Regions from separate parts of the Halomonas sp. OfavH-34-E genome, predicted to be linked through region 3. Evidence: predicted binding sites of a transcription regulator. Region 3 holds the regulator's gene; each other region holds the start of a gene.
The links. The regulator FNR, encoded in region 3, switches genes on or off when oxygen is low (the NO sensors DNR and NnrR bind a similar motif). The targets are predictions, from matches to a motif close to TTGATNTANATCAA.
Positions count from the first base shown of each region.

Region 1: NH448_RS12870 (OmpW family outer membrane protein) is a predicted target of FNR. The motif match lies at 1,624-1,637, and genes of this name have one in related genera.
Region 2: pflB (formate C-acetyltransferase) is a predicted target of FNR. The motif match lies at 3,661-3,674, and genes of this name have one in related genera.

Region 1 covers NZ_JAMXRY010000026.1:49,326-56,243, forward strand. The annotation lists gene putP (sodium/proline symporter PutP) at 1-87, shown strand, start outside; gene NH448_RS12860 (hypothetical protein) at 231-551, opposite strand; gene NH448_RS12865 (OmpW family outer membrane protein) at 851-1,459, shown strand; gene NH448_RS12870 (OmpW family outer membrane protein) at 1,715-2,356, shown strand; gene NH448_RS12875 (gamma-glutamylcyclotransferase family protein) at 2,656-3,156, opposite strand; gene NH448_RS12880 (YqcC family protein) at 3,197-3,541, opposite strand; gene NH448_RS12885 (amino acid ABC transporter ATP-binding protein) at 3,725-4,474, opposite strand; gene NH448_RS12890 (amino acid ABC transporter permease) at 4,471-5,145, opposite strand; gene NH448_RS12895 (amino acid ABC transporter substrate-binding protein) at 5,163-5,909, opposite strand; gene NH448_RS12900 (DUF3549 family protein) at 6,389-6,918, shown strand, end outside.
Region 2 covers NZ_JAMXRY010000027.1:33,269-40,186, forward strand. The annotation lists gene htpG (molecular chaperone HtpG) at 88-1,992, shown strand; gene NH448_RS13140 (tetratricopeptide repeat protein) at 2,110-3,015, opposite strand; gene NH448_RS13145 (hypothetical protein) at 3,015-3,515, opposite strand; gene pflB (formate C-acetyltransferase) at 3,886-6,162, shown strand; gene pflA (pyruvate formate lyase 1-activating protein) at 6,251-6,918, shown strand, end outside.
Region 3 covers NZ_JAMXRY010000045.1:26,945-33,862, reverse strand. The annotation lists gene NH448_RS17630 (DUF294 nucleotidyltransferase-like domain-containing protein) at 1-854, shown strand, start outside; gene NH448_RS17625 (3'-5' exonuclease) at 851-1,543, shown strand; gene NH448_RS17620 (hypothetical protein) at 1,616-1,855, shown strand; gene ttcA (tRNA 2-thiocytidine(32) synthetase TtcA) at 2,257-3,216, shown strand; gene fnr (fumarate/nitrate reduction transcriptional regulator Fnr) at 3,377-4,117, opposite strand; gene NH448_RS17605 (sulfite exporter TauE/SafE family protein) at 4,272-4,958, opposite strand; gene ccoS (cbb3-type cytochrome oxidase assembly protein CcoS) at 4,955-5,185, opposite strand; gene NH448_RS17595 (heavy metal translocating P-type ATPase) at 5,182-6,918, opposite strand, start outside.

The DNA of each region.
Region 1 (6,918 bases), on a different contig from region 3:
TACATCGCCATCGTGGTGGTGAGCTTGATGACCGCCGAGCCGAGCAAGGAGATCACCGAGCAGTTCGACACCCTGGAAGACGCCTGATCGTCGGTGATCGTCTGCCACGCAAGAAGGCCGCCCTCGGGCGGCCTTCTTCGTTACGGGACACATCCAGCACGCACCTGGCGCTCGACGCTCACTGACGGTCGAACCGCCCTGCCCACCTTAGCCGTGCACATCAGCCCCGTTCAAAACAGGCCGGCGTAGCGACACAGCAGCAGCACGATAAAGCTGACCAGCGCCAGCGGATACCAGGGCATGGCCCCCGCCAGACGCCACCAGCCGGGCACCGCGGAGAAGTGCAGCGGCATGGACAACCCCCCGCCCAGCGCCCACACGCCCAGAACTACCATGGCCAGCCTCGCCGGCGTCGGGAGATCACGAATCAGCCAGGGTTCCAGCAGCAGCCACACCGCCAACAGAGCGGTCAGAGCGAGCACCAGTGCCGCCCCGCCCCAGGGCAGCGTCGACATGCCGAGCAACCTCTCACGCCTTCGTCTGGCCACCATCCCGCTCTCTCCTCCGGAGTCTTCTCCCACAGTGAAGACGATTTATCGCCGGACGGCGAGCGTTTATGCAGTGCACAAGCGCGCATCGACGTCTACGCCACAATGTGCAAAAAAATTGTACAGCATTTACATTACCTACCCGCCCAAGTCGATTTAGTTCCATAAATTCTGGCTAGTTACTGCTATCTGGCCAATTAAATATTTCTACAAGACATTTAGAAACACCGTTCGTAAACTGCGAAGCGTACAAGGTTACTTCCCTCGGGAAGGATGCCATCGGATCATCAAGGAGGTCCCGCATGAACATGACTCGACTGATGGGCACCGCAGCCCTGCTCGCTACCACCACCTTCGCCGCCCAGTCTGCCCTGGCCTATCAGGCAGGTGACATCTACGTGCGCGGTGGCTTCGAGAAGGCCGATCCCACCTCGGACAACGGCGACATCGCCAACCAAGATCTCGATGTCTCCGAGGAGAACGGCTTCGCCTACGGCGCTGGCTACCTGTTCCACGACAAGTTCGGTGTCGAGCTCAACGGCTCCGAGGCCATGGAGCACGATATCGCGGTCAACGGCGGTAATGTGGGCAGCGTCGACCGTACCCCGGTCAACCTGATGCTCAACTACTACCCGCTGGGCGGCGTGGAAAACGCTCGCGTCCACCCCTACGTTGGCGTGGGCATGAACTACACCCACTTCTCCGACGAGAGCTTCAACGCCGACCTCGATAGCTCCTACGGCGCCGCAGCCCAGGTGGGTCTCGACCTCAGCGTCACAGACAACCTGCTGGTCGGCACCTACGCCCGCTACGCCGATGTCGATTCCGATATCGAGGTCGACGGCCACGATGTTGGCGAGGCCGAGATCGATCCGATGACCATCGGTGCCGGCGTCACCTATCGTTTCTAAGCGCTTGCGCTGTCTTGAAAACAGCGCCTGCGCGCTCTTGAAATAAGCGGTTGAACCGTCAGCTCGATCGCGCCGCATTCCAACCGCAGCATCGAAGGCGTCTGGCTTTGCCAGGCGCCTTTTTTGGTGCGTTGCCGGTTCATTTTTGTCGACCAAAGGAGGTATTGAGGTAGATCAATAACCACGTTCTCGATGCGGCATACACTGCTTGGCAATCGGGCTCGCCCACTTTTGCCAGTACGCAAGGAGAACACCATGCGCCATCCCCTGATCACCACTGCTCTGGTCGCCGCCATCGCCGGCAGCGCCCTCGCCAGCAGCCAGGCCTTTGCCGCCTACGGCAAGGGCGACATCTATACCCGCATCGGTGTGGCCAAGGTCAAGCCTGACTCCGACAACGGCTCTCTGATGGGGGGCACCATGGACACCGACGTCCATGACGACAACGGCTTCGCCTTCACCCTGGGCTATCGCTTCCACGACAAGTTCGGCGTCGAACTGCTGGCCGCCGAGCCCTTCGAACACGACGTCGACCTGAACGTAGGTGGCACCGATATCGGCGCCAGCGTCGAGCACCTGCCGCCGACTCTGACCGTGCAGTACTACCCCTTCGGTGGCACCGAGGCGCGGGTGCAGCCCTACGTCGGCCTGGGGGTCAACTACACCCACTTCTCCGACGAGGATATCGCGCTGGAAGGTGCTGATCTCGATCTGGAAGAGTCCTGGGGCTGGGCCGGCCAGGCGGGCCTCGACCTGGTCATCGACGACCACTGGGCGGCCAACATGGCGGTGTGGTATCTGGATATCGACAGCGACGTCGACCTCAACGGCGATGACATCGGCGAGATCGAGGTGGACCCCTACGTGATCATGGCCGGTATCAGCTACCGCTTCTGATCCAGGGCTCGACCGCTAACACGCAGCGCCCGCTCCTGCCTGGCAGGAGCGGGCGCTGTGCTGTCACCGTCACAAGATGGCTTCTGTGGTCGCTCGCGTGGCAGTTGCCGCTGCAATTCTCGAGGGAGGGGCTGCGGTAACAGGGCAAGCAGAGGCCTAGGCTTAGTACGAAAAGCCGGCGAGCGATGGTTAGACAAGGCAAAAATCGGTAAGAAAGCGCAGTTTACGAGGTGTAAATGAGCATTTTGACGCGATTTTTAACGCCGTATTACCGAGCGCAGGCACTTATCGTACAAGCCTTAGCGGGGATGATGGCGTGACAGCCCCAGTCGCCCAAGAGTGGCATCGTCGAGGTGCTCGACGGCCTCTACCGCCGCCAGCGCCTGGTGGTAGCCCTCGCTGAGGAAGTCTCGACCGGCCAGCAGGTGCTCGAGGTACTCGCGGGCGGGCCGCAGCCCCTCCCCCTGGCGTTCGGCGCCGGCGATATAGACCCAGGCCTCGATCGGCCCCTGTTCGGTAATCACCGGCAGACGATGACGGTCGTACTCGTGCGGGTAACCTTCGAAGGGATCCATCTGCCGGATCTGCTCGGGTTCGAGGAGTTCGAACAGCGCGCCCTCGACCCGATCGCCCGGCGCCGGCACCACATTGGCGTGGGCGATGCCCGGCACCCGGGAGGCCTTGTTGAAGCGCAGCGCGTAGCCTTCCAGGCTGCCGGCCAGCACACGCCGGGTCTCACCGATGCGCGCGGCGACACGCTCAATGTTCATGTTGCTGCCATAGGCAAAGTACCAGGGCATCGCCTTCTCCTCGCTGGGGACTTCTTCCGTTACCGGCGATTCAGTTCTCGGTGATCAGCCGGTCGATATCCTCGATCACCTTCTGCAACAGCATCCGGTCCTGGGCGCGCGCGCCTTCCTGGATCAGGTAGGCGTCCACCGCCGGGGCCACATCGCAACTGGCGGGCAGGGGCGCACGCTGCTCGACCAGGGCATCGAGCCTGGCGATAAACACGAAGCGCAGCCACTGAGGCAGCGACATGGTATCGATGCAGAACGGCTGCCGACTGTTGAAGGCGGCGGCCTCCGGCTTGTCCATACGCCACATGTTGGCGGCCTTCATGGTCGCCTCGAGCTCACGCAGAGCCGCGCCCAGGGCGTCGTGGACGGAAGGTTCGGTGGGCATGATGCCTCCGCTTTGAAAATGGGCTTGGTGCACGCCATTGTCGCGTGCCGGACCAGCGAGGGCCAGCCCGGCAGCAACACGCGCCCCCCAAGAAACCGCTGGAAATGCGGCACCTCGTAGGGCACGACTCGACGTGCAGACTTTCTCGAACGAGGATCTCGCCGGATGGATGAGCGATTCGGCCTACAGGGGCTCGGCGGCGGGCAGTACCTTGCGCAGGAAGTCTCGGGTACGCGGGTCCTGCGGTGCATGGAACAGCTCCGAGGGAGGCCCCTGCTCGACGATGCGCCCGCCCTCCATGAACACCACCCGGTCGGCCACGTCACGGGCAAAGGCCATCTCGTGGGTGACCACCAGCATGGTCTGGCGTTCACGCGCCAACTGCTTCATCAGTGCCAGCACCTCGTCGACCCACTCGGGATCCAGCGATGAGGTGGGTTCGTCGAACAGGATCACCTCGGCCTGGGCGGCCATGGCGCGGCCGATCCCCACCCGCTGCTGCTGGCCCCCGGACAGCGACGCCGGATAGGCGTCCGCCTTGTCCGACATGCCGATGCGCTCGAGGATCTCCCGTGCCCGCTGGTGGGCCTTGGCCCTGGGCCAGCGGTTGACCACGATCAGGCCCTCGGCGATGTTCTCAAGCGCCGTCTTGTTGGCAAACAGCGCGTAGTTCTGGAACACGAAGGCCGTGTGTCGACGGGCAGCCAGGATCTCGGACTTGCTGGCCTGGGTCAGGTCCAGATTCAGCGGACCCAAGGTCAATCGGCCTCCATCGGGCTGCTCGAGAAAGTTGAGACAGCGCAGCAACGTCGACTTGCCGGTCCCGGAGGGGCCGATCACCACGATGATCTCGCCCTGCTGGATCTCCAGGTCGATACCGTCGAGCACGGTGGTATCACCGAAGCGCTTGGTCAGTCGCTCTAGCTTGATCATCGACGATAGGCCTCGTTGAGTCGGGATTCCAGGCGCCGCTGCAGCCAGGCCAGCGCCTCGACGATGGCCCAGTAGATCAGCGCCACGGTGATGAAGGCCTCGAAGTACAGGAAGCTGCCGGCGGCCTCTTTCTGGGTCGCCCCCATCAGCTCGGTGACGCCCAGGGTGAACGCCAGCGAGGTGGCCTTGATCATGTCGATGAAGTAGTTCATCAACGTCGGCACCGCGATGCGAGTGGCCTGGGGCAGCACGATCCGGCGCATCAACTGGCCGTTGGTCATGCCGATGGACAGGGCCGCCTCGGTCTGACTGCGATCCACACCGACGATGGCGGCGCGGATCGACTCCGCCATATAGGCCGAGAAGTGCAGCGTCAGCCCCATGATGGTGGCGGTGATGCCATCGATGGTGGTCAGAAACGACAGCACCTGGGGCAGCCCGTAGTAGAACAGGAACAGCTGCACCAGCAGCGGCGTACCGCGAAAGAACGAGATGAACCACAGCGTCAGGCCGTTGAGAACCGGGATCTTGAGTACCCGGATCACCGCCAGGCCACAGGCCAGCACCAGAGCCAGCGCCATCCCGGCCAGCGCCATCCCCAGGGTCAGGGGAAGGTAGCTGAGCAGGATGGGCACCAGCCCGAGCATGTAGTCGAGGTCGAGAATGCTCATGGAGAGTCGATCACCGCTCAGGGCGTGGTGATATCGGCATCGAACCAGCGCTCGGAGATCTCGCTCAAGGTGCCATCTTCACGCAGGGTGTCAAGCGCCTGGTCGACCTCGTCGCGCAGTTCCTGGTCGTCCTGACGGAACGGCAGCGCATTGCGAATCTCGGAGAACGGCTTGCCGGCCAGCGCCAACGGCAGTGGCTTTTCCTTGATCACCTGGGTGGCGCTGACGCGATCCATGACGAAGGCATCGACACGACCCAGCGCGGTGTCCTGCTCGATGTTGCTCTCATAGGTGCGGATATCGATCTCGTCGGCGTAGGGCAGCTCGCGCAGCAACTGCTCGTAGTTGGAGCCCAGGTTGACGGCCACGGTCTTGCCCGCCAGATCCTCGACACCGGAGACCTCGTCATTGCCTTCCTTGGTCACCACCTGAGCACCGTCATACACGTAGGGCGAGGTGAACAGGTACTTCTGCTCACGCTCCTCGGTGATGGTGATCTGGTTGGCGATGGTGTCGATGCGCCCCGACTCGAGCATGCCGAACAATCCTGAGAAGTTGGCGGTGACGAACTCCACCTCGGTGCCCATCTCTTCGGCCACTGCTTCCATCACGTCGACCTCGAAGCCCTTGAGGGTGTCCTGCTCGACGAAGGTAAAGGGAAAGTAACCACCGGACATGCCGACTTTCAGGGTGTCGGCGTGGGCACCGGCAGCGAGACCGATGGCACCTGCGGCGGCAAGAGAAACAGCCAGATGACGAACCATGGACGGCTCCTTGAAAACGATTGGGGCGGCCAGTGCGGCATGGCCCGGGAGGGTGACAGGTGGAGGCATCCATCGCCACTTCAATCCTGGGCTGCTCGATGGCTCAGCATGATTTGGAATAAACGAACTGCATTATATTCCAAATCGATAGCAGACGCAGTGAAAAATCCCAGGGTGAACCATAGCCTCCTGCTATTGCGATCGCCCTTCCCGGGAACAACCGCCGACAGCCGTCGGCTAACTGTCACCTCACCGACTTATCCCCACCATCATTCATTCACAGAAGCGCTGAATGTCCCTGTGGATAACCCTTTGACAGATGACCCCGAGCCGCTTCTGACGCTCTTTCGCGGCGCTTGATCAAAAATTCACCAGCGGTGCAGCAAAATACAGTGCGAGGGATGCACAAATTTCCGCCGTGGACGGCTGACACTCCTCGAGCGGCGCGATAGAGTGCACGCTGATCTTTCGGAGGGGCCATGCAAGCGATCCATCGTCTTCACGACTTTTTCACCCTGACCGGTGCCGAGGTGCGTCTCTATCATATGGGACGGCGTGTGCACCCCTGCGCGCTCGAGACCCTGGCAGACTTCGAGAGCGGCCAGGTCCCCTGGCCGGAACCCTGGCAGGGTCGTGCCCGCCTGGCGCTGGTGTTTCGCCTGGGTGACATGAGCGACCCGCTGATCTGGTTCCTGGCGCTGCCGGTGGACGAACAGGGCCTTCTGGATGCCGCACAGCGGGATGCCTTCCTCGAGCGCCTGCTGTCCACCCTGGGCCGCAGCGCAGAAGCGCTGGAGCAGTCCGACGGCGGCGAGATCGACAACCTGATGAAGGACAACCCGCTGGCCTTCACCCCTTCCCTGACCTTTCAGGCGATGCTGCACGCCCGAGCCAGCGCCGATCTGGAGCGTCCCGCCAGCGAGCACCTTGAGCCGGTCGAAGCCTTCCTGTCGGGCCAGGGTGGCCACGACTGGCAGGCGCTGGGCCTGCAGGGGCTGGCCGACCATGT
Region 2 (6,918 bases), on a different contig from region 3:
GACGTGCGGCGCGAGCCGTGCACTCTGGACCGCCAGCGACCCATCGCTGGCCCGGAAATCGCCATGTCGAAAGGGGTTCGATCTACCATGACCACCGCTACCCACGAAGAAACCCTGGGCTTTCAGACCGAGGTCAAGCAGCTTCTCAACCTGATGATCCACTCGCTGTACTCCAACCGCGAGATCTTTCTTCGGGAGCTGATCTCCAACGCCGCCGACGCCTGCGACAAGCTGCGTTATCAGGCGCTGGACAATGATGCGCTCTACGAGGGCGACAGCGAGCTGCGCGTCGAGATCGAGCACGACAGCGAGGCCGGCACCGTCACCCTTCGTGACAACGGTATCGGCATGAACCGCGAGGACGTGATCGCCAACCTGGGCACCATCGCCAAGAGTGGCACCGCCGAGTTTCTCAAGCAGCTTTCCGGCGAACAGCAGAAGGACGCCCGGCTGATCGGCCAGTTCGGGGTCGGCTTCTATTCTGGTTTTATTGTCGCCGACGAGATTACCGTGCGTACCCGCAAGGCCGGTGACGCCGCCGATGCCGGCGTCGAGTGGCGCTCGAAAGGCGAGGGCGAGTTCGTGGTCGCCGAGATCGAGCGCGAGAAGCACGGCACCGAGATCATCCTCCACCTCAAGGAGGACGCCAGGGAGTTCGCCGACGACTATCGCCTACAGAGTCTGGTGCGCAAGTACTCCGACCATATCGAAGTACCGGTGAAGATGCCGCGTACCGAAAAGGCCACCGACGACGATGGCAACGAGGTCGACGGTAGCGAGGTCACCACCTGGGAGACCGTCAACGAGGCGACCGCGCTGTGGGTGCGGCCCAAGAGCGAGGTCTCCGAGGACGAGTACAAGGCCTTCTACAAGCACGTGGCCCACGACTTCTCCGACCCTCTGACCTGGAGCCACAACAAGGTCGAGGGCAACCTGGAGTACACCAGCCTGCTGTACGTGCCTGGCCGCGCCCCCTTCGACCTGTACGAGCGTGACGGCGCCCGTGGGGTCAAGCTGTACGTCCAGCGCGTGTTCATCATGGACGACGCCGAGCAGTTCCTGCCGCTGTACCTGCGCTTCATCAAGGGGGTGCTGGACACCCGCGATCTGTCGCTGAACGTGTCCCGTGAGCTGCTGCAACAGGACCCGAAGGTAGAGAAGATCAAGTCCGCGCTGACCAAGCGTGCCCTGGACATGCTCAAGAAGCTGGCCAAGGACAAGGAAGCCTACCAGACGTTCTGGAACACCTTCGGTTCGGTGCTGAAGGAAGGCCCGGCGGAGGACTACGCCAACCGCGACAAGATCAGCGGCCTGCTGCGTTTCTCTTCCACCCACACCGACAGCGCCACCCAGGATCAGTCCCTGGCCGACTACGTGGAGCGGATGAAGGAAGGTCAGGACAAGATCTACTACATCGTCGCCGATGGCTTCAACGCCACCAAGAACAGCCCTCACCTGGAAATCTTCCGCAAGAAGGGCATCGAGGTGCTGCTGCTCCACGATCGCATCGATGAGTGGCTGATGAGCCATCTCACCGAGTTCGATGGCAAGAAGTTTGCCGATGTTGCCAAGGGCGATCTGGACCTGGGGGACGTCGAGGACGAAGACGAGAAGAAGGCCCAGGAGGAGACCGCCAAGTCCAAGGAGGATCTGGTCAAGCGGGTCAAGGAAGCGCTCGGCGAGGAGGTTCAGGAGGTCAAGATCACCCACCGCCTGACCGATTCACCGGCCTGCGTGGTGCTGCCCGAGCACGAGATGGGCTTCCAGATGCGCCGTATCATGGAGGCTGCGGGCCAGAGCCTGCCGGAGGTCAAGCCGATCCTCGAGCTCAATCCGGACCACGCCCTGGTCGCTCGCCTGGAAGGGGCCGACGGTGACGGCTTCGGCGATCTGGCGCGGATCCTGCTCGATCAGGCGATCATCGCCGAGGGCGGTCATCTCGACGATCCGGCCGCCTACGTCAAGCGTCTCAACGCCCTGCTGAGTGCCTGACAAGCTGGCTGCCTACGTCAAGAGCTCAAGCGCCCCAACCACGACGCCACCTTCGGGTGGCGTCGCTGCGTTCAGGCAACTGCAAGGCGTCGTTCTTGCCGCGCCGATGGCGGTTGTTCAGCGTTTCAGGCTGGCGAAGAGGTCGGGGCACTGGCGCTGAAGCTCCCTGTCGTCGAGCATGGCCTCGCGCTGGCGCTGGATGGCGTGACCTCGGCGCTTGAGCACCGCATCGATGTCATCGCCGCTGGCGCAGCTCACCTTGAGCAGGTTGATCAGTGCGTCCAGCCGCTGGGGAGAACTCGCCAGGGCCGCCTCGATATCGGCTCGGGCATTGTCGTACTGGCCCAATCGGTAGTAGGCGTAGCCACGATAGGAGAGGGCGTCGTTGTTGTTCGGATCGATCGCAAGCGCCCGGGTGTAGTCGGCCACCGCGCCCTCGAAGTCGCGCTCGATGCGCTTTTCACGTCCCGCGCTGACCTGCTGCTGGGCCGACTGCATGGGCGCCTGGCGGGCGATGATGGTCAGGTAGCGCGGGGCCACGTCGCTGCCGAGGGCCAGGGCGGCCTCGAAGTAGCTTCGAGCCTTGTCGAGCTCACCGGCGGAAAAGGCGTTGATGCCGGCGTTGTTGAGGGTCTTCAGGCGCACCTCACGCAAGCCGTCATGACCTTGACTCGCCCTGAGTGCCTGCTCGAACAGCGCTGAGGCGTCAGCGTGGCGGCCTTCCCGATAGAGAATCCAGCCCTGGGCGTTCAAGCCTTCCATCCGAGCCAGCGGATCAGGACTTTCGAGCAGAGGGCGTAGTTCGCGCAGGGCGGCCTGGTTGTCACCCTGCTGCAACAGCGCCTTGGCCCTGGACAGCGGGGCCTGCTGGGCAACCACCGGCCACGCCACCCCGACGCTCAGCAGCACGATCAGCAGGGCGTTTATCGTAGACGTGGGTTGGCGCCGTCGTTTTCCCTTCGCTGGCCCGGCCAGGTCTGTCGCCATCGCGCGCGACGCCAAGGCGCCCTGCCTGTTCTTCATTAGAAGCCTACCTGCGGAGAATCTCGCTCCGCTGCAGCGATGACGTCGGCCAGTTGGCTCTTCAAGGCGTCGCGCTCCTGCTCGATGGCGATCAGCCGGCCGTGCAGATCGTTGTTCAAGATGCGCAGCACATTGTCGTCCTGGACCTTCAGCACGACCGTGCCCCGGCCATCCAGCGGCATGTCCCGCTCCTGCAGACGGATGACCGGCAGCACGCCTTCGGGCGGGGCGATGGAAAGATTGACCTGGCTCGAGGGTTTCATCATCGCCATGGCCAGCCCACCGACGAAGAACAGCAGACTCAGCGCCATGAACAGCCTGGCGTTCTTGGAGATCTCCTGCAGATAGCGAATGCGCAACTCGGTGCCCTCTCGGGTCTCGCCAGAGCGCTCATTGAGCAACAGGGTGTGGGTCTTGTTGAGCAGGTGGTAGCCGAGGATCAGCAGCACCACGGCGAAGCCTGGCAGACCGTACTCCAGAAGCGTGGGAAAGCTGTTCATCACGGGCACCCAGCGGTGGGACAGGGCTCAGGCCTACGTATGCCCTTGTCAGCATAGCGCAGGCGGCCGTCCTCGCCGCGCGAAATTGGCCTGGTACAGGTTTCTTGGCCGCTTCGCTCGCGCTGTATCGCTGTCCTGTGGCGCCATGATGCGGGTCAAGTAGGGGCGACGGGACTACTGCTAAGGTCGAATTGTGCTCTCGAGGGCAGGTGTTTTTTCGCCGATCGAGAAGCGTGCAGCACACCCGCCGCCTCCGATGCGGCGACCGCTGCTGCCACCGAACAGGCGGGCCGGCTGCCATCTCCGAGGGATGGCCGTCGCTCAGCATGCAGGACTAGCGTTGTCATTTACTCTGTTGAGGTGCAAGTCGATGAAAGAGCAATTCGCGCAAGCGTGGGAAGGGTTTGCCGGGGGCGAGTGGAAGAAGGACGTCGACGTACGAGACTTCTTGCTGGCCAACGTGACCCCCTACGAGGGTGACGAGCGTTTCCTGGTCAGCGAGCCGGCGGCCAGCACTCGCGAGCTATGGGACACTGTGATGGAAGGCGTCAAGAAGGAAAACGCCACCCATGCACCGCTGGACTTCGACACCTCGCTGGTCTCGACCATCACCGCTCATGACGCCGGCTATATCGATCAGCGTCTCGAGACCATCGTTGGACTGCAGACCGACGCGCCGCTGAAGCGGGCGATCATGCCCAACGGCGGCATCAAGATGGTGGAGGGCTCATGCCAGGCCTACGGTCGTGAACTCGATCCTCAGGTCAAGAAGGTCTTCACCGAATTTCGCAAGACCCACAATCAGGGGGTGTTCGATGTCTACACCCCGGACATCCTCAAGTGTCGCAAGTCAGGGGTGCTGACTGGACTGCCGGACGCCTACGGTCGTGGACGCATCATCGGTGACTACCGCCGGGTCGCCCTTTACGGTGTCGATTTCCTGATGCGTGACAAGCAGGCGCAGTTTGCCTCGCTGCAGCAGCGCTTCGAACAGGGCGAGGACCTGGAGGCGGTGATCCAGCTGCGCGAGGAAGTCGCCGAGCAGCATCGTGCACTCGGCCAGCTCAAGGAAATGGCCGCCAAGTACTGCTTCGACGTCTCGGTCCCGGCTGCCACCGCCCAGGAGGCCATCCAGTGGACCTACTTTGGCTACCTGGCGGCAGTGAAGTCGCAAAACGGCGCCGCCATGTCACTGGGACGTACTTCCAGCTTCCTCGATATCTACCTGGAGCGTGACCTGCGCCAAGGCGTGATCGACGAAGCCCGCGCCCAGGAGCTGGTCGATCACTTCATCATGAAGCTTCGCATGGTGCGCTTCCTGCGCACCCCTGAGTACGACGAGCTGTTCTCCGGCGACCCGATCTGGGCCACCGAATGCCTGGGCGGGATGGCGCTTGACGGACGCACCCTGGTCACCCGTACCAGCTTCCGTTTCCTCAATAGCCTCTACACCATGGGTCCGAGCCCGGAGCCGAATCTCACGGTGCTGTGGTCTGAGCAATTGCCCGACGGCTTCAAGCGTTACTGCGCCAAGGTGTCCATCGATACCTCGTCGATCCAGTACGAGAACGATGATCTGATGCGCGTGGACTTCGCCTCCGACGACTACGCCATCGCCTGCTGCGTGTCTCCCATGGTGATCGGCAAGCAGATGCAGTTCTTCGGTGCCCGGGCCAACCTGGCCAAGACGCTGCTTTACACGATCAATGGCGGCGTCGACGAGAAGCTGAAGATCCAGGTCGGCCCCAGGAGTGAGCCGATCGCCTCCGAGGTGCTCGACTTCGACGAGGTGTGGGCACGCATGGATGGCCTGATGGACTGGCTGGCCCGCCAGTACGTGACCGCCCTCAATGCCATCCACTACATGCACGACAAGTACAGCTATGAGGCGGCGCTGATGGCGCTGCACGACCTCGACGTCAAGCGCACCATGGCTTGCGGCATCGCCGGGCTGTCGGTGGCGGCGGACTCGCTGTCGGCGATCAAGTACGCCAAGGTGCGCCCGGTGCGTGATCCTGACGGCGTGGCGGTGGACTTCGAGATCGAGGGTGACTACCCCTGCTTCGGCAACAACGATCCGCGCGTCGACGATATCGCCTGCGAGCTGGTCGAGACCTTCATGAACAAGATCCGCAAGCTCAATACCTACCGTGGCGCCGAGCCGACCCAGTCGGTGCTGACCATCACCTCCAACGTGGTCTACGGCAAGAAGACCGGCACCACGCCGGACGGTCGTCGCGCCGGCGAGCCCTTCGCACCGGGTGCCAACCCCATGCATGGGCGTGACACCAAGGGTGCGGTGGCCTCGTTGACGTCGGTGGGCAAGCTGCCCTACGCCCACGCCAAGGACGGGATCTCGTATACCTTCTCCATCGTGCCGAGGGCGCTGGGCAAGGACGAGGGCGCCCAGCGCAGCAACCTGTCCGGCTTGCTCGACGGTTACTTCCACCACAGCGAGCGTCAGGAAGGCGGCCAGCACTTGAACGTCAACGTGCTCAACCGCGAGATGCTCGAGGACGCCGTGGTCAATCCGGACAAGTATCCTCAGCTGACCATCCGCGTGTCCGGCTACGCGGTGCGCTTCAACTCCTTGACCGCGGAACAGCAGCGCGACGTGATCTCCCGGACCTTCACCGAAACGCTCTGAGCCGACAGTCGTCTCGCCCGGGGCCGCGACAGCGGTCCCTTTCCGGGCTCCGGGTGTCTCCCGGAGCCCCTTTTCGTTAGGAGTCCTGATGATGATCACTGGCCGTCTCCATCACCTGGAGAGCTGTGGTGCCGTGGATGGCCCAGGCATTCGCTTTCTGGTGTTTCTGCAGGGCTGCGTGATGCGCTGTCAGTACTGCCACAACCGCGACAGCTGGGATCGCCAGGGCGGACGTGAGGTGACGGTGGACGAGATACTCACCGAAGCCAGAACCTATCTGCCGTTCATGCGGGCGTCTGGGGGCGGCATCACCTGCACCGGCGGCGAGGCGCTGCTGCAACCGGCGTTTGTGCGCGACCTGTTTCAGGCGGCCAAGGCCGAGGGCATGCACACCTGCCTCGACACCAATGGCTACGTCTGCCACTACGATGAGGTCCTCGACGAGTTGCTTGCCGCCACCGACCTGGTGCTGCTGGATCTCAAGCATCTCGACGAGGGCGTGCACCGCGAGCTCACCGGTATCCCCCGACGCCGTCCCCTGGCCTTTGCCCGTCATCTGGCGGCGATCGGCAAGCCCACCTGGATTCGTCAGGTGATCGTGCCTGGCTTTACCGACAGCGAGGCATCCATGCACCTGCTGGGGGAGTTCGTCGAGACCATGGACAACGTCGAGCGTATCGAGCTGCTGCCCTATCACGCACTTGGCGAGTACAAGTGGCAGGAGCTGGGAGAGCACTATCCGCTGGCAGGAGTGGC
Region 3 (6,918 bases):
GCAAGGCCTGGCACTTCTCGATGCCGGTCCCTCAGCGCGAGCGCGCCTGTCTGCTGGTGCTCGGCAGCGAAGGGCGCGGCGAGCAGATCCTGAAGACCGACCAGGACAATGCGCTGATCCTGGCCGATGACCAGCAGTGGGACGAGCTCAGCGCAGATACCGCGCGGTTCACCAGCGTGCTCGACGATCTGGGCTATCCGCGCTGCCCGGGCAACATCATGGTCTCCAACCCCCAGTGGGTCGGCACCCTTGCGCAATGGCGCGCGCGCATCCGTCGCTGGGTCAGCGAACCCGACGGAGAAAGCCTGATGCGTCTGGCGGTGCTTGCCGACGCCTCGGGGGTGGCCGGTGACTTTGCCCTGGTGGACCGACTCCACGACGTGCTGATCGAAGAAACACGGGGCAATGAACTGTTGCTGACCCATCTGGCGAGGGGAGTGTTGCGGTTCTCGACGCCCTTGACCCTGTTTGGAACGCTGAAGAAGCCCGAGCACGGCGTCGACATCAAGAAGGGTGGCATCTTTCCCATCGTCCACGGTGTTCGCACCATGGCGCTGGAGTGCGGGCTGCGCGAGACCTCGACCCACGACCGGCTGGCGGCGCTGGCGTCACTCGGGCGCATCGAGCGGGTGGTGGCGGAGGATCTCGGCGAGGCGTTGTCGCTGTTCTGTGAGCTGCGGCTTCGGGCGCAGCTGGCCTACCGGCGCGACGATGCCCGGGCCACGGACGCCCCGGACAGAGTGGTGGTTCAGTCGCTCAATTCGCTGGAGCGGGACCTGCTGCGCGAGGCGCTGCATCTGGTCAAGGAGTTCAAGGCCAGCCTGTCCCACCGCTATCACCTGGAGTATGCATGAGTGTCGAGGCAGCCCCCCAGGGCAAGCTGCCTTGGCGTCAATGGTTTCGCTTGGGAGAGTACCCGATGCTGAGAGCGATCAGGCGTGTGGCCGACAGGCGTCGGCAGGCCGATGGCGATTTCGCCTGGCTGTTCAATCCCTATACCGGCGATGAGCTGGTGTCCCTGGACTGCGAAACCACCGGTCTGGATACCCGTCATGCGGAGCTGGTGTCCATCGCTGCGGTGCGCATCCGTGACGATCGCGTCTTGACCAGCGAGTCGCTGGACCTGCGGCTCGCGCGTCCTGCCAGTCTGAGTGGTGACTCCATCTGCATCCATCGCCTGCGAGGGGTCGACCTGGAAGGCGGCCTCGAGGTACGCGAGGCCTTGACGACGCTGCTGGAATTTATCGGCAATCGCCCATTGGTCGGCTGGTGTATCGACTTCGACCTGGCCATGCTGGATCGCTACCTGAAGGCGGAGTTTGGCTTCTCGCTGCCCAACGCCACCATCGACGTGGCCCAGCAGTACCGCAAGCGGCTGCGCCGAAGTCACCCGGAAATCGAGGTGCAGCCGACCTTTGAACAATTGGCAGAGCGACTTGGAGTCCCGATCATGGGACGCCATACGGCCCTGGGCGACGCCGTCACCACGGCGCTGATGCATCTGCGCCTGGAGAGCGGGGCACTCACGGCGCCATCGCGCTGACCCGGTGCCGTCATCCGCGCTGACCCGGTGCCGCCCGCACCGGCAACCATTCACCTGCAAGGAGATCCTGTCATGAGTCTGCACGCCATGTTGACCCTTCTCGAGCCCACGCTGCTGGCGCTGGGCCTGGTCTCGGTGCTGGTGGCCTACCTCCAGTACTATCGCCGTACCCGGGACCTGTGGGGCATGGTCAAGTTCTGGGAGAAGCGCCTGACCCTGACCGTGCGCGAGTTTGGCTGGCAACGTGCCGGCATCCTGCTGCTGTTGCTGGGCGTGGTGGTGCGCTATCTGCTGGCGCTGAACGTCGTCTAGGGCCTGTCTGAAAAGTGCCTGCGCTCGGTAATACGGCGTTAAAAATCGTCTGGTGCGCCAGCCCGGTCAAAATGCTCATTTACACCCCGTAAACTGCGCTTTCTCACCGATTTTTGCCTTGTCTAACCTTCGCTCGTCGACTTTTCGGACAGCGCCTAGGGCCTGGCTGACAGGCACTTGCGTTCTTCGACTTGCCAGGCCAGACCAGGCCAGGCCAGGCCACGACGCGCAAGAGCGCCACTACGGCGGTGTCGTCCTTGGCGGTTTCCGATGTGCCGCCGACGAAAAGCCCCTGCCGTATTGTCCTCGTCGGGGTAAGCGGTCGCTGACCTCTTCGCCACTAAAGCGTCCGGATGGTAGACTGGCGCCTCTTTCATTTTCAGCCGTGATGTCCCGCTCCCATGTCGCCACAGTCCGCCTCCGCCACCCTGTTCGATCCCCGTACCCCCGAGGATGACCATCTCTCGATCGATGCCGGCGTCAGCCCGGCCGACCCTGCTGCGGGTGGCGATCAGACGGAAGCCCAAGTTCAGGCCAAGGCACGGCGTGAATTCAACAAGCTGCAGAAGCGCCTGCGCCGCCAGGCCGGCAACGCCATCATCGACTACGGCATGATCCAGGAAGGCGACAAGATCATGGTGTGTCTGTCTGGTGGCAAGGACAGCTACACCATGCTCGAGATCCTGCGCAGCCTTCAGCGCAACGCGCCGGTCAACTTCTCGCTGGTGGCGGTGAATCTGGATCAGAAGCAGCCGGGCTTTCCGGAGCATGTGCTGCCGAACTATCTGGACAGCATCGGCGTGGACTACCACATCCTCGAGCGCGACACCTATTCGGTGGTGAAGGAGAAGACGCCGGAGGGCAAGACCACCTGCGCGCTCTGCTCACGCCTGCGGCGCGGCTCGCTCTATGGTTTCGCCGAGGAGATCGGGGCGACCAAGATCGCTCTGGGCCACCACCGCGAGGACATTCTCGAGACGCTGTTTCTGAACATGTTCTTCGGTGGCAGCCTCAAGGCGATGCCGCCCAAGCTGCTCTCCGACGACGGCAAGAACATCGTCATCCGTCCGCTGGCGTACTGCCGCGAGGCCGATATCCAGGCCTACAGCGAGGCGATGGAGTTCCCGATCATCCCGTGCAACCTGTGTGGTTCCCAGCCCAACCTGCAGCGCCAGGTGGTCAAGGAGATGCTGGCCGAGTGGGAGGTCAAGCATCCCGGGCGCCTCGAGAGCATGTTCAAGGCGGTGACCAATGTGGCGCCGTCGCAGCTGGCGGATCGGCAACTGTTCGACTTCGAGGGGCTGGAGGCCGTACAGGCCGAACGCCAGGCCCGGCGCATCGACGTGGTGGATGCCGGCTGATCTCGCCAGCAGCGAATGTGCATGATGCCATGACAGCGAAAGAGGCCGCATCTCCGGATGCGGCCTCTTTCTTGTCACACGCCATCTATTACGCTTTGCTTTCCAGATCCTGGATACCGGGCCCTGCCGGCCAAGCCCGGCACACTGCTGCCAGGCCCGCTCAGGTAACTTCGGTGTCGGCCAGGGTCGACAGCGCGGTCAGGTCGAGGATATTGACCTCACGTCCCGATACCGCCACCAGATCCTGCTGCTGGAAACGCCCGAGGATACGGCTGACCGTTTCCACCGCCAGCCCCAGGTGATTGCCGATGTCGGCGCGGGACATGGACAGGCGGAAGCTGAACGGTGAATAGCCGCGGCGGCGGAAGCGGTCCGACAGGCCGAGGAAGAAGCAGGCCAGGCGCTGATCGGCGGTCTTGCGTGACAGCAGCTGCATCATCCGGCGGTCTTCTCGCAGCTCCTTGCTCAGGGTGCGAAACAGCTGGGCACGCAGCTCCGGTAGGGTCTGGGTCAGCGCATCGAGGCGGTCGAAGGGAATCTCGCACACCGTGGTGGTCTCCAGCGCCACCACGCTGCCGGGATAGCGGCCGTCGTCGATGCCATCCAGGCCAACCAGTTCACTGGGCAGGAAGAAGTTGGTCAACTGAGCTTCGCCGCTGCCTTCGGTGGTGATCTGCTTGAGACTCCCCGATCGGACCGCGAAGACGCTGGTGAAGCGATCTCCCTGCTCGACCAATCGTGTGCCTTTCTTGATCGGCGGGTGACGACGGATGATGGAATCGAAGCGCTCGAGGTCGGCGGTCTCCAGCGACAGCGGAAGGCACAAGGAACTCAGGCTGCAGGACTCACAGCGAGTCTCATGCAGCATGGGACGCCGCCGATCTTGGGCCGTAGGACTCATTCGCAGCTCCTGTGGATCTGGGATCGATATTGACTGGGCCATGGGGAGAACAGACGTCGCCCGTACAGCACGTTGATGGCACTATTCTACACCCTCAGATCAGCTAAAAGTGGCGTCTACCTCTTTAGGATTAATAACTTAGAGGTAGGATGCGTCATTGATGCAGCCCAGTCCAAAGTTGCCAGACGGCAAAGGCGATGATCATGCCAGCGGCGACAAGGCGTGTTGCCCGATGCGCCAGCAGGGCCTGCATTTGTCTGGCGGCGAGGCCCGTCACCACCAGCGCCGGAAGCGTGCCAAGACCGAAGCTCGCCATCAGCAGTGCGCCCTCGAGGGGCTCGGCCCGTGCCAGGCTCCAGGCCAGCATCGAGTACACCAGGCCACAGGGCAGCCAGCCCCAGATGGCGCCCAGCGCCACCGCCTGGGGCAGACGCACCACCGGCAACAGGCGTCTGCCTGCGGGTTCCAGGTACCTCCAGAGGTGACGTCCCAGTGCCTCGACGTGACGCAGGCCTTTCCATAGATCGGCAATGTAAAGCGCCATCAGGATCAACATCAGGCTGGCGACGATCTGCATCAGGCCACGCAGGGTCGGCGAAAGGCCGATCACCGAACCCAGGGTGGCAACCAGAGCGCCCGCCACACAGTAGCTAGTGATACGACCTACATTGTAGCCGAGCACAAGTGTGCTCACCCGCCAAGGTTGACGCATGCTGGGGGGGATGGCAAAGGTCAGGGCGCTCATGATACCGCCGCACATGCCAATACAGTGTGCACCGCCGAGCAGGCCAAACACGAAGGCCGCCATCATGGGGGGCAGTTCCAGGCCGGTAGGGTTCACTCAGGCCCTCTGGACGATGGATCACGCTCGGATGTCTGCGCAGGCGTTTCGGAAGAGGAAGCGCCGTCATCGGCACCGCGAGTGTCGTCCTCATCCTCGAACAGGATGCGATAGGCGGGGCCTTCGAGGTCCTCGAACTGGTCGTTGCGCACCGCCCAGAAGAAGGCCCAGACCGCCAGGCCCAGCAGGATCAACGACAAGGGTATCAACAGGTAAAGGATGCTCATGGGCCGGGGCTTGCGGTGACGGGTGAAGGCGTCGCGGTCCGCCTGGTGCGTCCACGTCGCAGACGCAGGGCATTGCCGATGACCAGCAACGAGCTGAGTGACATGCCGATGGCGGCAAGCCATGGGGGCACGAAGCCCAGCGCCGCTGCGGGCAGCGCCACGACATTGTAGAGCACCGACCAGGACAGATTCTGGCGAATGATGCGACGGGTCTGACCGGCCACCTCGATGGCTTCGACGATACCCGTGAGCGGTTCGCCCAGCAATACCAGATCGGCGCGGGTGCGGGTGAGGTCGCTGGCCCCGGCCATGGCGATGGCAAGGTCGGCGCCGGCCAGTACCGGCACGTCATTGATGCCATCACCGACCATGGCCACCTTTTCACCCTGTGCCTGTCGCGCCTTCAAGTGCCCGAGCTTGTCCTCGGGGGTGGCCTCGCCACGCCACTGATCGACGCCCAGCGTGCGGGCCAGCTGGCCGACGTTGACTGCGCGGTCGCCCGACAGGATCTCGATGGCAAGCCCCCGATGGGCGAGGGCGGCGAGGGTCTCGGCGGCGTCGTCACGGGGCTGATCGTCGAGCTTGAACCAGGCCTGGGGCTTGCCTTCGCTGGCCAGCAGCAACCAAAGCCCTGCGCCAGGGAGCTCAGGAACGGGTCGGCCCAGGCAGGCAAAATGCGGCTGGCCCAGTCGCCAGCGCCGGCCGTCGATCACGCCTTCCACGCCCTGACCCGGGTGATTGCGCAGTTCGCTGGCCTGGCAGCTGGCGTCGCGCCAGGCAGCGAAGGCGCGGGCGATGGGGTGCTCCGAGCCGGTCTCCAGTGCCGCCGCCAGTGCCAGATGCCGGCGCTTGGCGGCAGCGTCCATCTCGCCATTGTTGGCGCTTCCTTCGTCGTCGCTCAGCGGCCGGTGTTCGGCGAGTTGCATACGCCCCCGGGTCAGGGTGCCGGTCTTGTCGAAGACGACGCGATCGAGGCCGGCCAGGGTCTCCAGCGCATCGGCTCGGGTCACCAGTACCCCGGCACGTCTCAGCCGGCCGTGGGCCACGGTCAGGGCGGTGGGGGTCGCCAGCGCCAGGGCGCAGGGGCAGGTCACCACCAGTACCGACAGGGTGATCCACAGGCTGCGGCTAGGGTCGATCAGGCTCCAGACCAGCGCCACCAGGGCGGTGATGACCAGCAGGTTCAACACGAAGCGATGGGCCACCTGCTCGGCCAGGCGGGCGATACGTGGACGATGGGCGAAGGCACGGTCGGTGAGATCGAGAATGCCGGCGGCGCGGGTATCGTCGCCGACGCGGGTGACCATCACTTCGATCGGGCTGTCCATGCACAGGGTACCTGCGTGCACGGTATCTCCCTGGCGACGCAGGCAGGGCAGCGATTCGCCGGTCAGCAGCGACTCGTCGATCTGGGCCAGGCCCGAGGTAAGGGTGCCATCTGCAGGAATCTGGGCGCCGGGGCTGACCCGAACCCGGTCACCAGGCGCCAGCTGACTGGCAGGGATGACGCGTTCATCGCCCTGCTCGTCGAGGCGCACCGCGGCACTCGGCAGCGCGCTGGCCAGGGCATTGCCGCTGCGGCCGTAGTGGGTACGGGCGCGAGACTCCAGGTAGCGTCCGAACAGCAGGAAGAAGGTGAACATGCTGACCGAGTCGAAGTAGCGGTCCCCGGAGTCGCTCACGACCGACCAGGTGCTGGCGACGAAGGCACCACCGATGGCCAGCGCCACCGG